DNA from 4 places in the Streptomyces sp. NPDC051214 genome. Region 2 is predicted to be linked to each of the others. Evidence: riboswitches for the same ligand, from Rfam matches in the RefSeq annotation. Region 2 holds a riboswitch; each other region holds the start of a gene.

Region 1 (3,379 bases), on a different contig from region 2:
TCATGCCAATGGTCAGGCTCTTCTCACAGCACGGCGGTCGGCAGTGACGCGGCAGGCGCCTGCGCGGCGGCGTCGACGACGTCCCACCAAAAGGCAGCAGCGGCAACAAGCGCGACTCGTGGCGCTTCTTGCCGGTGCTGCCGTGGCGCTCATACTGGTCGCCTCATTGGTCAACTGGCTGCTCGCGCATTTGTGGTTGCTGATCGCGCTCACCGTCGCAGCCGTGGTGGCGAGTCTTGGCCTCTTGCACCAGCGACGCCAACGGGCCTTGTGGGCGGACGTACGGCGACAGCAACTGCGTTATGCGATAGCGCAATTGGACGCCTTACATCACCGCGATTTCGAATACGCGGTACGCGACTTGATGCGCCGCGACGGCTGCACGGACGCCCGGCAGACGGGCGGTACGGGTGACAACGGGGCGGACGTGCTCGCCACCGATCCGATGGGCCGCAAGTGGGTCGTCCAGTGCAAGCACCGCAGGAACGGAGCGCAGGGTTCGCCGGTCGGCACACCCGACCTGCAGCGCGTCAACGGAACAGCCCGGCAGCTGCACGGCGCGGACATCGTCTTGGTGGTGACCAACGGACGCTTCTCCCAGCGGTGCGCTCCTTTGGCCCGGCAGCTGCACATGCACCTGGTCGACCGCACCCTGCTCGCCAACTGGGCGGCAGGAGCACGGCCGTTGTGGGAATTGCTGCCCAATATCCCGCCCCCGCCCCGCTTTATACCCACGAACTGAGAGCCCATATCAGGCTCACCTTGAGGCGTCACCACCGGGTCCCACCAGAAACGATGCCCGTTTTGACATGAAAAATAGGGATCGCATTATGTCCGCTTTTGCGAATAAGGCCACGTCTGCACCCACTTGGCATCGCGCCGCAGTGGAATGAGTCACACCCGCAGATCGAGGCCCCAAGATCCGCCCAGCGCATTTTCGTTTCCCGCAAACAAAGTTGAGGCCATTTGATCAATGGGGGGCACGGGCCGCGGACTCCGAGAATGGCCCTCGCGCATTCCCCGAGTGAATTCCCGCCTTGTTCTGTCCGGGCTTTCTCGCCTAACGTCACCGTCAATCCGGATGGAACGCCGAATCCTGCCGCTGTCCGGAAACCCTTCCCGTACTCACTCACTTACGCACGGCAGGAGCGGGGGACCCAGGTAAGCCGCCGATCCGGATTCCGGAACGGCTCGGGGTGAAGTCGCATTCGTGCGACCGGACATCTCCCGTCCGAACCCGACAGCTCACCTCGTAGGCGACGGAGAGGAATTCGTCATGCCTGCAAAGGGTAAGCACCGCCGCCCCAAGTCCAGCTCGCTCAGCCGGGGCATCGCCGCGGCAGGCACGGGCGGCGCCGTGCTCGTCCTCCCGGTGATCGGCGCGACCGCCGCCAGCGCGGCGCAGCCCGCGGCGGCCGCCAAGCCCGCCGCCGCCCCCAAGACCTACGTCGTCGCAGCGGGCGACTCGCTGGCGAAGATCGCCCGCGAGCACTCGGTCAGCGGCGGCTGGAAGAAGCTGTACGAGGACAACCGCAGCGTTCTGGGCGGGGACCCGAAGCTGATCCACCCCGGCCTCAAGATCACCATCGGAGAGAAGGCCGCCTCCAGGGCCTCCGACGAGCGGGCGGACCGTTCCCAGCGCACGAACGCCGCCAAGCCCGCCGTCGCCCCGGCGAAGAAGACGTACGCCAACAACCTCGACGGCTGGATCAAGGAGTCGCTCGACGTCATGGCCCAGCACGGCATCCCCGGCACGTACGAGGGCATCCACCGCAACGTGATGCGCGAGTCCTCCGGCAACCCGCTGGCCATCAACAACTGGGACGTCAACGCCGCCGCGGGCACCCCGTCCAAGGGGCTCCTGCAGGTCATCGCCCCGACCTTCGACGCCTACCACGTGGCCGGCACCTCGCTGGACAGCTATGACCCGGTCGCCAACATCACCGCCGCCTGCAACTACGCGGCCGACCGGTACGGCTCGATCGACAACGTGAACGGCCCCTACTAGGGGATCCCGGTCTCGATCGCCCTGAGCCCCGGCACGCCGCGCGTGCCGGGGCTCAGGGCTGTCGGGACCTCCCGCAAGGGACCCCCGAATTGGCATGCACCCGTCTATTCACGGACGGGTGCATGCCAATAAGGTGAGCGACCTTCGCGTTCTGGGGGGTCTCATGAACGGTCTCCGTGGTCGCCGTGATCTTCGTGGTCACCGTGCGGTCATCATCTGCCTTGTGATCGCCTGTGCCGCGGTGGTGTCGCCCGTCGCCGTCGTCTCGCCGGCCGCGGCTGTGCCGACCGCCCAAGCCGACACCCCGAACGTGACGCCGAGCTGGTCGGCGCTGCCCGTGCCCGCGGCCACACGGCCCGTGACCGTGTCCGATCTTGCCGCCCGTGGGCCGGGCGATGTCTGGGCGACGGGGTACGAGCACACCACCGACTGGGTGCGGCCGATGCTGTACCGGTGGGACGGCGCGGCCTGGAGCCGGGACAGCAGCTTCCCCGGCGCCGAGGCGTCGGGCTGGCTCGGCAAGGTGCAGTTCGTCGGCAAGGAAACGTGGATCTTGCACAACCGCGACGGAGCGGGCGAGATCCTGCGCCGCTCGGCCGGAGGATCGGGCGGCTCGGGAGGGTGGAGCACACTCCCGCTGCCGCAGACCTTGTGGACCTACCAGGACTTCGCCGCCGTGCCCGGTGCCGCCTGGGTGGTCGGTGAGGACGAGACCGGGCTGAAGGTCCTGCACCACGACGGCTCCGGCTGGACCACACAGTCCACCCCCGACGGCGTGCTGTACGTCATGGGGATCACCGCGCGCTCGGCCACCGACGCCTGGGCCTGGGCGGACACCACGAACGGGAGCACCGTCCTGCGCTGGGACGGCACGGCCTGGCGCGACGCGAAGGTGCCGCTGCCGCCGAACAGCAACATCCACACGATGCTGCTCGAACCGGCCGGCCGCGTCACGATCGGCGGCAGCCAGTACGTCGACGGCGCGCCACGCACCTACCTCATGACCTGGAACGGCCACACCTGGCGCACCACCTACCCGCCCCTGGGCGACACCTACACCGAGGCCATGGTGCGCGGCCCGGACGGCGCGTTGTGGCTGCCGGTGCGCAGCGACCGCGCGTTCCAGTCGAAGTACGCACGGATCGACGGCTCCCGCACCACCTTCTCCTACGGCCCTGAGCGCACGAACGCGATCGACGTGAAACCGCGTGCACTGACGAGGGCCGGGTCCTCGCTGCTGTCCTTCGGGACCGTCGAGATCTACGGCTCGAAACCAAACCTGATGAGCGAGCGGCTGGGAGGCTGACCATGGTGCGCCGACTTCTCGTCGCGGTTCTCGCCGTCGCGATGACCGTCATCACCGTCATGAGC
Region 2 (3,379 bases):
AGGCCCGCGCACACCACCAGCGTGGCCGCGCTCGCGATGATCCCGCCGGTCCGGCCCACCGCCACGTCGACGACCAGGAGCACGGCGCCGGAGACCGCGAACACCAGGACGCCCAGACCGATGCCGGCGAGGCGGGAGGACACCCGCACGATCAGCGGCTTGGAGTGCTGCCCGAACAGCGACCTGTGCACGGCCGCCGGAGCGGTGAACAGAGCCGCGGCGAGCACGGCGAGCAGCAGGGTGGTGACGTATGTGGCGCGCTGGACCGTGTCGAGCGAGGGGAAACGCTCGGTGAAGGCGAGCGTCAGCAGGAAGGCGAAGAGGATCTGCACCCCGGCCTGCGTGACGCGCAGCTCCTGGAGGATCTCCGCGAAGTTGCGGTCGGCGCGTTCGAAGCGCGTCTCGTTGCGCGGTGGGTCGTCCGAGGCGGGAGCACTGTTGTTTTCGGCCATGGCGCACGAGTATCCGCGCCGGCGCGCCCCACGCCCGGCGGGCGCGCCGACCGGAGGGCCGGGCGGGGGCCGCCCCGCCCTCCGGCCGTTGACGGATGATCAGCGCACCCTGCCGTACGAGACGCTCTTGGTCCAGATCTTCTCGAGCCGCACCTTGGTGTTCGACTTGGGGGCGTGCCAGATCCGGCCCTTACCGGCGTAGATGCCGACGTGGTAGACGTTCCGGCCGGAGTGGAAGAAGACCAGGTCGCCGCGGACGCGCTTGGACGCGGAGACGTGCCGGGTCTTGTTGTACTGCTGTGCGGCGGTGCGTGGCAGCTTCTTGCCCGCGCGCTTGAAGGAGTACTGGGTCAGGCCCGAGCAGTCGAACCGGTGGGGTCCCGTGGCTCCGTAGCGGTACGGAGAGCCCTTCTTGGAGGCGGCGATCTTGAGCGCCTTCGTCCCGTGTGTCGCGGCCTCCGCCTCCGACGTGAGCCCCGGGGCCACGAGGGTGCCGCCTACGACGGCGAGCGTGAGGGCGGATACGGATCCGACCCTGGTGAGCAGCGACGGAACATGATTCAGCGCAGTCATGCGCAACCCTTCGTCAACCGCCTGTGAAGGATGACCTGTCGGATTCGGGCTGACAAAGTTGCCCGGCCGCGTACTGCGGCTTCACCCCAAGGGTCGTTGTCCGAACCTTCCGGACCGACCCGTCATGCCTGGGTCCTCCACTCCTGCCGATGCACCGATGTCGACCGGTCATCCGGGCGGCGGCAGGACTCGGCGTCCGCCCGGACCGCCCCGCCGCTGTGGCGGGGGCTTGTCGTCGGAGAGGATCTTGACCCGACATGGGGTCGAAAACCGAGCCGAAACGGCGTTTTGTGAGGCTACTCACGGCTGAACCGTTCGGGTGGACACGGTCGGATTCGGGAGCCGGAGAACGCGCCGGACGATCGTTCGACCAGCACCGGAACGACTAATTCCGGCCCACGCGTACTCATCTGACGCAACTGAAGACGTCTCGAAAAAGGACGAATGTCTACGCCGAATGAGGTAGCCCGTTTGGTTCGTTTGAGATCGGCCCCGGACACAACGGAGTTCGCGGCCCGGGGTGACGGGGGCTCAGGGGGCCGATGGGGGCGGCAAGGTGACCCGCCCGGCTCGCCGCTCTCCGTCGAGCACCCGCAGCGCACGGGCCAGCGTCGGTGCGTGGACGGCACTTTCGCCCCGCTGGTGCATGAGCGTCAGCGCGTCCCGCAGGGCGGTCGCGCTGCCGACCAGGGTCTGGGCGGCGCGCAGTCCTCCGTAGGTGTCAGAGGCGCGGGCGGGGTTGATCCGGCCCAGCAGGTCGACCACTTCGAGGTACCGGTCGATCAACTCGCCCTCGGCGCGGGTGAGTGCGGGCAGCGGGGGCAGTTCGGGCGGCAGCATCGGCGGCTCACCCCGCGTCCGGGGTGCGCAGTGAGGTCTTGCGGCTCGTGATGATCCCGTCCACCAGGCCGTATTCGACCGCCTCCGCCGCGTCGAAGATCTTGTCCCGCTCGATGTCGGCCGCGACGCGTCGCGCGCTCCGGCCGGTGTGCCGGACGAGCAGCCTCTCCAGTTGCGCGCGGGTGCGCAGGAGTTCGTCGGCCTGGATCGCCAGGTCGGAGGTCTGGCCGTGGACCGGCTCGGCCAACGAGGGCTGGTGGATCAGCACCCGGGCGCCGGGCAACGCGAACCGCTTGCCGGGGGTGCCCGCGGCAAGCAGGACAGCGGCCGACGACGCGGCCTGACCCAGGCAGGTCGTCTCCACGTCGCAGGTGACGAACTGGATCGTGTCGTAGATCGCGGTCATCGCGCTGAACGAGCCGCCGGGGGAGTTGATGTAGAGCGCGATGTCGCGGTCGGGCGCCAGGTGTTGAGGTGCATGAACTGCGCCATCACGTCGTTGGCCGACGTGTCGTCGATCGGCGTCCCCAGAAAGATGATGCGCTCTTCGAGCAGCTTCGAGTACGGGTCCAGCGTCCGCCGGCCCGTACGGGAGTGTTCGGTGAACTCGGGCAAGACATAACGGGCGAACGGTCGGTTCATGGCACGTCTCTCCTCCGCCGGGGTCGGCTGCTCCCCAAGGCTTCCTGTAAAAAATGTACAGGACGTACGTAACGTGGGGAGTGAGAAGCGGGGACGGCGTGGGCAGGCTTCGCCTCGTCGCGATTCCAACCGCCCCCGGCCGAAAGCGTCGTATGACTGCGTCCGAGCTCGTCCACCTCACCGCCCGCGAACTCGCCGCCAGGATCCGCACCCGTGAGGTGTCGGCCCGCGAGGTCGTCCAGGCCCACCTCGACCGGATCGAGCAGGTCAACGACCCCGTGAACGCGGTCGTGACGCTCGTGGCGGACCGCGCGCTCGAGGAGGCGCGCGCCGCGGACGAGGCCGCCGCGCGCGGCGCCGCGCTCGGCCCGCTGCACGGACTGCCCGTCGCCCACAAGGACACCCACGACACCCGCGGCATCCGGACCACCTACGGGACGCCGCTCCTCGCCGACAACGTCCCGGACCGGGACGAGCTGATCGTCGAACGCATCCGCGCCGCCGGGGCGATCACCATCGGCAAGACCAACGTGCCCGAGTTCGCGGCCGGTTCGCACACCGTCAACCCTGTCTTCGGGGCGACCCGCAACCCGTACGACCCGCGGCGGTCGGCGGGCGGCAGCAGCGGGGGAGCGGCGGCCGCGCTCGCGTGCGGCATGCATCCCCTGGCCGACGGCAGCGACATGGGCGGTTCGCTGCGCAACCCCGCGTCGTTCTGCAACGTGGTGGGCCTGCGCCCCTCGCCGGGCCGGGTGCCGACCTGGCCGGACTCCGCGCCCTGGTCGACGATGGCCGTGCAGGGGCCGATGGCACGCACCGTCGCCGACGCGGCTCTGCTGCTCTCGGTCGTCGCCGGTCCCGATCCGCGCTCA
Region 3 (3,379 bases), on a different contig from region 2:
CTTTCGGTGAATCAGTGGCGCTTCGTGCATCCGCCGCCGACCGCCGGGATCAGAGCGCCGGGATCAGACGTTGACGCCGTGCGAGCGGAGGTACGAGACGGGGTCGATGTCCGTGCCGTAGTCCGCGCCGGTGCGGGCCTCGAAGTGCAGGTGCGGGCCGCTGGAGTTGCCGGTGGAGCCGGAGAGGCCTATCTGCTGGCCCGGAGTGACCGCCTGGCCGACCGTGACACCGAGGGACGACATGTGGCCGTACTGGGTGTACGTGCCGTCGTTCATCTTGATGACCACGTTGTTGCCGTAGGCGCCGCCCCAGCCGGCCTCGACGACGGTGCCGGAGCCGACCGCGTGGACCGAGGTGCCGGAGGCCGCGTGGAAGTCCACGCCGGTGTGGCTGCCGGAGGACCACATGGCGCCACCGGTCTGGTAGCCCGTGGAGACGTACGAGCCGGAGATCGGGGAGACGTAGCTGTTGAGGCGCTTGCGCTCGGCCTCGCGAGCGGCACGCTCCTTGGCCTCGCGCTCCTTCTTGGCCTTGGCCTTCGCCTCGGCCTCGGCCTTGCGCTTCGCCTCTTCGGCCTTCTTCTTGGCGGCCTCTTCGGCCTTCTTGGCGGCCGCGGCGTCGTCGGCGGCCTGCTGCTGGGCGGCGGCCTGCGCGTCGACGCTCTCGGCGAGCGAGTCGCCCACGGAGATGGCCTGGGTCAGGCCGGTGTGCTCAAGGGCCGCCGCGTCGTCGGCGGCGAGCGCCGGAGCGGCCAGGCCTCCGATGACACCGGTGGTGGTGAGGGCTGCGACGCCCGCCACGTTCGCGGTCGTACGCGTGAGGCGGCTCGGGCGACGGTGCTTCCCGGTGGCACGGGTGAACGCCATGAAGCGGCTGATCCTTTCCTTCCTTCTCGCCTACCGGGTTAGCTGACGGGTTCGGAGCAGGAAGGTCTCCTACGAGTCCCTCACCTGACGGCAAGGTTCCCGATTCACCCCAAGGGGACATGTGGGTCCCCGGCTCCCCTGGCTCGCGCCGTACGGGGACTCGGCGATGACTGTCCGGTGCCGCGGGTGCGACTACTGCATGACGAACAGCCGGGATGACGCTAAGCGGGCCGTCTTTCAAACGACAAACGGATCAGAGCTTTTGTAGCGCACGCCACAGGTCAGACACGTAACCTCCATACTAATTCGGACATATGAGGACCCCAGTGGTTAATCTCAGCCACTGGGGTCCCCATATGTCCTGACTGTCACTCAGCTCGCGGTCACCCCGTGACCACACTCACTTCACCGATGCCGAGCGCCCTGACGGGCTCCTCGATCTGCGCGGCGTCACCGACGAGCACCGTCACCAGGCGGTCCACCGGGAAGGCGCTCACGACGGCGGCGGTGGCCTCCACGGTGCCGGTGGCGGCCAACTGGCGGTACAGCTGCGCCTGGAAGTCGTCCGGCAGGTGCTGCTCGACCTGGTCGGCGAGGGTGGCCGCGACGGACGCCGCCATCTCGTACTTGAGCGGGGCCACGCCCACCAGGTTCTGCACGGCGACATCGCGCTCGGCGTCCGTGAGGCCGTCGGCCGCGAGGGTGCGCAGGACCTTCCACAGGTCGTCGAGCGCCGGGCCCGTGGACTCGGTGTCCACGGAGCCGCTGATGGCGAGCATCGCGGCGCCGGTGCCGTCCGGTGCGGAACGCAGGACCTGGGCGAACGACCGTACGCCGTAGGTGTATCCCTTCTCCTCGCGCAGGACGCGGTCCAGGCGTGAGGTGAGGGTGCCGCCGAGGCAGTACGTGCCGAGGACCTGTGCGGGCCAGACGCGGTCGTGGCGGTCCGGTCCCACGCGGCCGATGAGCAGCTGCGTCTGGACGGCTCCGGGGCGGTCGACGATGACGACACGCCCGGTGTCGTCCGCGGTGACCGGGGGCACCGGAAGCGGCTCGGCAGTGCCGCCCGTCCAGGCGCCGAGGGTGTCGGCGATGACGGCGTCCAGGTCGACGCCGGTCAGGTCGCCCACGACGACGGCGGTCGCCGTGGCGGGACGCACGTGCTTCTCGTAGAAGGTGCGCACCGCCGCCGAGTCGATGGCCGTGACCGTCTCCTCGGTGCCCTGGCGGGGGCGCGACATGCGCGAGGTCGCCGGGAACAGCTGCCGGGAGAGCTCCTTGGCGGCGCGGCGCCCCGGGTTCGCGGCCTCGTGCGGGATCTCGTCCAGGCGGTTGCGCACGAGGCGCTCGATCTCGCTGTCCGCGAAGGCGGGGGCGCGCAGGGCGTCGGCGAGCAGGCCGAGCGCCTTCGGGAGGCGGGAGACCGGGACTTCGAGCGAGACGCGTACGCCGGGGTGGTCGGCGTGCGCGTCCATGGTGGCGCCGCAGCGGTCGAGTTCGGCGGCGAAGTCCTCGGCGGAGTGCTTGTCGGTGCCTTCGTTGAAGGCCCTCGCCATGATCGTGGCGACGCCGTCGAGGCCCGCGGGCTCGGCGTCGAGCGGCGCCTCCAGGTGGATCTCCACCGCGACCACCTGCTGTCCTGGGCGGTGGCAGCGCAGCACAGTGAGGCCGTTGTCCAGGGTGGCGCGCTCGGGCGCGGGGAAGGCCCACGGCCGTGCGTCGCCCGCCTGGGGCTGCGGATGGAACTGCATCGTTGCGGCCTCGGTCACTTCGCCGCCTCCTCTTCGTCCTCGTCGGTGGCTTCGGCGCCCGCTGTGTCCGCTACGGGTTCGTACACGAGCACCGCGCGGTTGTCGGGGCGCAGGCGGGCCGCCGCGGCCGCCCTGACCTCTTCGGCGGTCACGTCGAGGACGCGCCCGACGGCGGTGAGGGCGAGCTGCGGGTCACCGAACAGGACGGCGTACCGGCAGAGTTCGTCCGCGCGGCCGGCCACCGTGGAGAGGCGGTCGAGCCACTCGCGCTCCAGCTGTGCCTGGGCGCGCTCCATCTCCTCCTCGGTGGGGCCCTCTTCCGCGAAGCGGGCGAGCTCCTCGTCGACGGCGGCCTCGATGACGGGCACCTCGACGTCACCGGACGTCTTCACGTCGAGCCAGCCGAGCGAGGGTGCTCCGGCGAGCCGCAGCAGACCGAACCCGGCCGCCACGGCGGTACGGTCGCGGCGCACGAGGCGGTTGTAGAGCCGGGAGGACTCGCCGCTGCCGAGGACCGTCAGGGCCAGGTCGGCCGCGTCGCACGCGCGCGTGCCGTCCTCCGGGAGGCGGTAGGCGGCCATCAGGGCGCGGGCGGGGACCTCTTCCTCGACGACCTCGCGCAGCTCCTCGCCGATGATGTCGGGCAGCGAGCCGTCGCGCGGCGGCTGCTTGCCGTCGTGCGAGGGGATGGACCCGAAGTACTTCTCGACCCAGGCGAGGGTCTGCTCCGGGTCGATGTCGCCGACGATCGACAGAACCGC
Region 4 (3,379 bases), on a different contig from region 2:
TGATCCGGCACGGGGGAGGGCCGAGGGGCGGGGTCGCCCGGTCCGTCAAGAAGATGCGGGGCTACCTCGCCGAGCTGATCCACCGCAAGCGCCTCGAACCCGGCGACGACCTCATCTCCGGGCTCATCCGCGCCTCCGACCACGGCGAGCACCTCACGGAGAACGAGGCCGCCGCGATGGCCTTCATCCTTCTCTTCGCCGGCTTCGAGACCACCGTCAATCTCATCGGCAACGGCACATACGCCCTCCTCACCCACCCCGAGCAGCGCGAGCGGCTCCAGGAAGCGCTCGGGAACGGCGACGCCGGCCTTCTGGAGACAGGACTCGAAGAACTCCTCCGCTTCGACGGTCCCGTCGAACTCGCCACCTGGCGGTACGCCACCGAGCCGCTGACCATCGGAGGGGAGGACATCGCCGCCGGCGAACCCGTTCTCGTGGTCCTCGCCGCCGCCGATCGCGACCCCGCCCGATTCGACCGGCCGGACACGCTCGACCTCTCCCGCCGCGACAACCAACACCTCGGCTACGGCCATGGCATTCATTACTGTCTCGGCGCACCGCTGGCCAGGCTCGAAGGACAGGCCGCCCTCGCGACCCTCCTGCGCCGCCTCCCTGACCTGCGCCTTGCGGCGGAACCTGGTGATTTGAGATGGCGCGGCGGACTCATCATGCGTGGACTGCGCACGCTTCCCGTGGAGTTCACACCCGCACAGCGGAGCAAATAATCGGCGAATGAAGAGCCTCCGAAACGACGTTTAGCTGACGGTTCGTCAAGACTGTGACTTTCACGTGATCTCCGCTGCATCGACTTGTGACAAGCGTTCGACTGCCGCTACGTTCACCGACGACTCGGCATCCCGTGCCGCAGTCGTCGCTCCAGTCACGCGAAAGGCAACCGCATGCTCTCCGGCAATGGTCGTCACCGACGCCCCCGCCAGGCCCCGGCCCTGATCGTCGCGGCAGGAGTGGCGGGATCGGCCATCGCGATCCCGCTGCTCGGCGCCACCAGCGCGAGCGCGGCGGACACCGCCACATGGGACAAGCTCGCGGAGTGCGAGAGCGGCGGCTCCTGGAGCGCGGACGCGGGCAACGGTTACTACGGCGGGCTCCAGCTCTCGCAGCAGACCTGGGAGGAGTACGGCGGCCTCGACTTCGCGCCGAGCGCCGACCAGGCGAGCCGGTCCCAGCAGATCTCCGTGGCCGAGAAGGTCCTCGACGACCAGGGCCCCGACGCCTGGCCGAGCTGCGCGCCGATCGCCGGTCTCACCGAGGGCGGCGCCGCCGCCGACGTCGACCCGGGCGCCCCGATCACGACCATTCCCTCTGACGAGCCGTCGGAGTCGACCGGGTCCGGCGAGTCGTCGAAGCCGGGTGGGGCGTCGGATGAGCCCGACGCGTCGCCGAGCGAGTCGGCCGACCCCTCGGACAGCGCCGAGCCGTCCGGGAAGCCCGCCGCCGACGACGCGTCACGAGACAAGAATCACGACGAGTCGGGCAAGTCGGGTGAGTCAGATTCGGGCGAGTCGGAGGAGCCCGGCGACGCGACCAAGTCCGGCGACCCGGACAAGTCCGGGCGTGACGAGGCCACTTCGCCCGCCCCCTCGCCCTCCACCGGCGACGGCGAAGGCCGCCACCGCGGCGGCAGCGCCGACGACGAGGCGTCCGAAGGCTCCGCCCGCGAGGGTTCGGGCCGGCACGCCTCACGCGGCGACGAGCGCGAGCACGACGCCACCGACGGGACGTACACGGTCCGTTCCGGGGACAGCCTCTCGGTCATCGCCGACGACCTGGAGGTGGAGGGCGGGTGGACCGAGCTGTACGCCGAGAACGAGAAGTCGGTCGGCTCCGACCCCGACCTCATCCTTCCCGGTCAGAGCCTCGATTTGGGCGAAAAGTAGGGGTAGTTGGCGAGTCGCTTTGCGCTTGATGTCCCAATTGGCGCAAGTGAGACATGGGTCTCAGAAGCCCTGATCGTCTTTGAAATTCGGGCGATCGCATGTCTACGGTCGTGACCGCTCGCCACAGCGGGCCCCGCCGGTCGGTACGCCGAGTCCTGCCAACGGCCGTTCGGGAACAGTCGTCGCGTAAGCGCCGTAGGCAGGAGCGGGGGACCCAAGGTTTGCGCCGGGCCCGGCCGTTGAACGGCCTCGCGAGAGCGAGGCGGGAGACGGACGGGAACGGCTAGGGGTTAAGTCGCACTCAGGAAGTGCGGCCGGGCAACTTCATCGGCCCGAACCCGACAGCTCACCTCGCAGGCGTCGGTGAGGGGATCACTCATGCTGTTTTCCAGCAAGGGCAAGCACCGCCGCCCGTCCAAGGCCACCCGTGTCGCCACGCTCGCCGGCGTCACCGGTGTCGCGGTCGCAGCCCCGCTGATGGCGGCCGGCCAGGCCTCCGCCGCCACGAACTCCGAGTGGGACGCCGTCGCCCAGTGCGAGTCGGGCGGCAACTGGTCGATCAATACCGGCAACGGCTACACGGGCGGCCTGCAGTTCTCGTCGTCCACCTGGGCCGCGTACGGCGGCACCAAGTACGCGCCCACCGCCGACAAGGCCTCCAAGGCCCAGCAGATCGAGATCGGCGAGAAGGTCCTCGCGGGTCAGGGCAAGGGTGCCTGGCCGAGCTGCGGCGTCGGCCTCTCGGGCGCCTCCAACGAGGGTGGCGGTGCGCAGGAGAGCGCCCCGCAGCAGACCCAGGAGCAGCCCAAGAGCCAGCCCACGCCGCAGACCGAGCAGCCGCAGCAGGCCGCTCCGAAGGCCGAGGCCGCCCCGAAGGCCGAGTCCAAGAAGACCGTCGAGACCCCGACCGGCGAGACGGTCAAGAAGGGCGACGGCGAGTACAAGGTCAAGAAGGGTGACACCCTCTCCAAGATCGCCAAGGCCGAGGACGTCAAGGGCGGCTGGCACAAGGTGTACAAGCTCAACGGCGACATCATCGAGAACGCCGACATGATCTTCCCGGGCCAGCAGCTCCACCTCAGCTAAGCGGTAGCTGCCGCCCCCCCACCCCGCCCCGGTGCGCGTATCCCCCGTACGCACCGGGGCGGGGGTATGTTTGTTCCGTTCGGAAACTTTTTGCTCTCGGTTTGTCCACAGGACGGTCGCTCGGCTGGCTCTTGTCCGGGAGCCGGTTAGGCTCGTGTCCGCGAGGCAGGCGTCTCGCGTACCCGCGTCACATCCCAGAAGGAGATGCTCGTGCCGTCCATCGACGTCGTCGTAGCCCGGGAAATCCTGGACTCCCGAGGCAACCCCACGGTCGAGGTCGAGGTCGGCCTCGACGACGGCAGCACGGGTCGTGCCGCCGTTCCGTCCGGTGCGTCCACCGGTGCTTTCGAGGCCATCGAACTCCGTGACGGTGACCCCAACCGTTACATGGGCAA

The links. Region 2 has a riboswitch for cyclic di-AMP ahead of AB0M70_RS01115 (C40 family peptidase). Riboswitches for the same ligand answer to the same signal wherever they lie in the genome.
Positions count from the first base shown of each region.
Region 1: it holds a riboswitch for cyclic di-AMP, as region 2 does, so the genes downstream of both, AB0M70_RS41965 (LysM peptidoglycan-binding domain-containing protein) here and AB0M70_RS01115 (C40 family peptidase) in region 2, are expected to answer to the same signal.
Region 3: it holds a riboswitch for cyclic di-AMP, as region 2 does, so the genes downstream of both, AB0M70_RS13435 (M23 family metallopeptidase) here and AB0M70_RS01115 (C40 family peptidase) in region 2, are expected to answer to the same signal.
Region 4: it holds a riboswitch for cyclic di-AMP, as region 2 does, so the genes downstream of both, AB0M70_RS19650 (transglycosylase family protein) here and AB0M70_RS01115 (C40 family peptidase) in region 2, are expected to answer to the same signal.

Region 1 covers NZ_JBFBAT010000029.1:19,511-22,889, reverse strand. The annotation lists gene AB0M70_RS41970 (restriction endonuclease) at 143-742, shown strand; cyclic di-AMP (ydaO/yuaA leader) riboswitch at 1,121-1,272, shown strand; gene AB0M70_RS41965 (LysM peptidoglycan-binding domain-containing protein) at 1,277-2,008, shown strand; gene AB0M70_RS41960 (hypothetical protein) at 2,172-3,314, shown strand; gene AB0M70_RS41955 (hypothetical protein) at 3,317-3,379, shown strand, end outside.
Region 2 covers NZ_JBFBAT010000001.1:229,886-233,264, reverse strand. The annotation lists gene AB0M70_RS01120 (DUF6328 family protein) at 1-452, opposite strand, end outside; gene AB0M70_RS01115 (C40 family peptidase) at 552-1,025, opposite strand; cyclic di-AMP (ydaO/yuaA leader) riboswitch at 1,029-1,220, opposite strand; gene AB0M70_RS01110 (hypothetical protein) at 1,557-1,865, opposite strand; partial or broken gene AB0M70_RS01105 (ATP-dependent Clp protease proteolytic subunit) at 1,873-2,507, opposite strand; gene AB0M70_RS01100 (amidase) at 2,660-3,379, shown strand, end outside.
Region 3 covers NZ_JBFBAT010000004.1:505,455-508,833, forward strand. The annotation lists gene AB0M70_RS13435 (M23 family metallopeptidase) at 64-867, opposite strand; cyclic di-AMP (ydaO/yuaA leader) riboswitch at 880-1,043, opposite strand; gene AB0M70_RS13440 (pitrilysin family protein) at 1,251-2,636, opposite strand; gene AB0M70_RS13445 (pitrilysin family protein) at 2,633-3,379, opposite strand, start outside.
Region 4 covers NZ_JBFBAT010000007.1:107,844-111,222, reverse strand. The annotation lists gene AB0M70_RS19660 (cytochrome P450) at 1-725, shown strand, start outside; gene AB0M70_RS19655 (transglycosylase family protein) at 900-1,898, shown strand; cyclic di-AMP (ydaO/yuaA leader) riboswitch at 2,080-2,273, shown strand; gene AB0M70_RS19650 (transglycosylase family protein) at 2,277-2,984, shown strand; gene eno (phosphopyruvate hydratase) at 3,195-3,379, shown strand, end outside.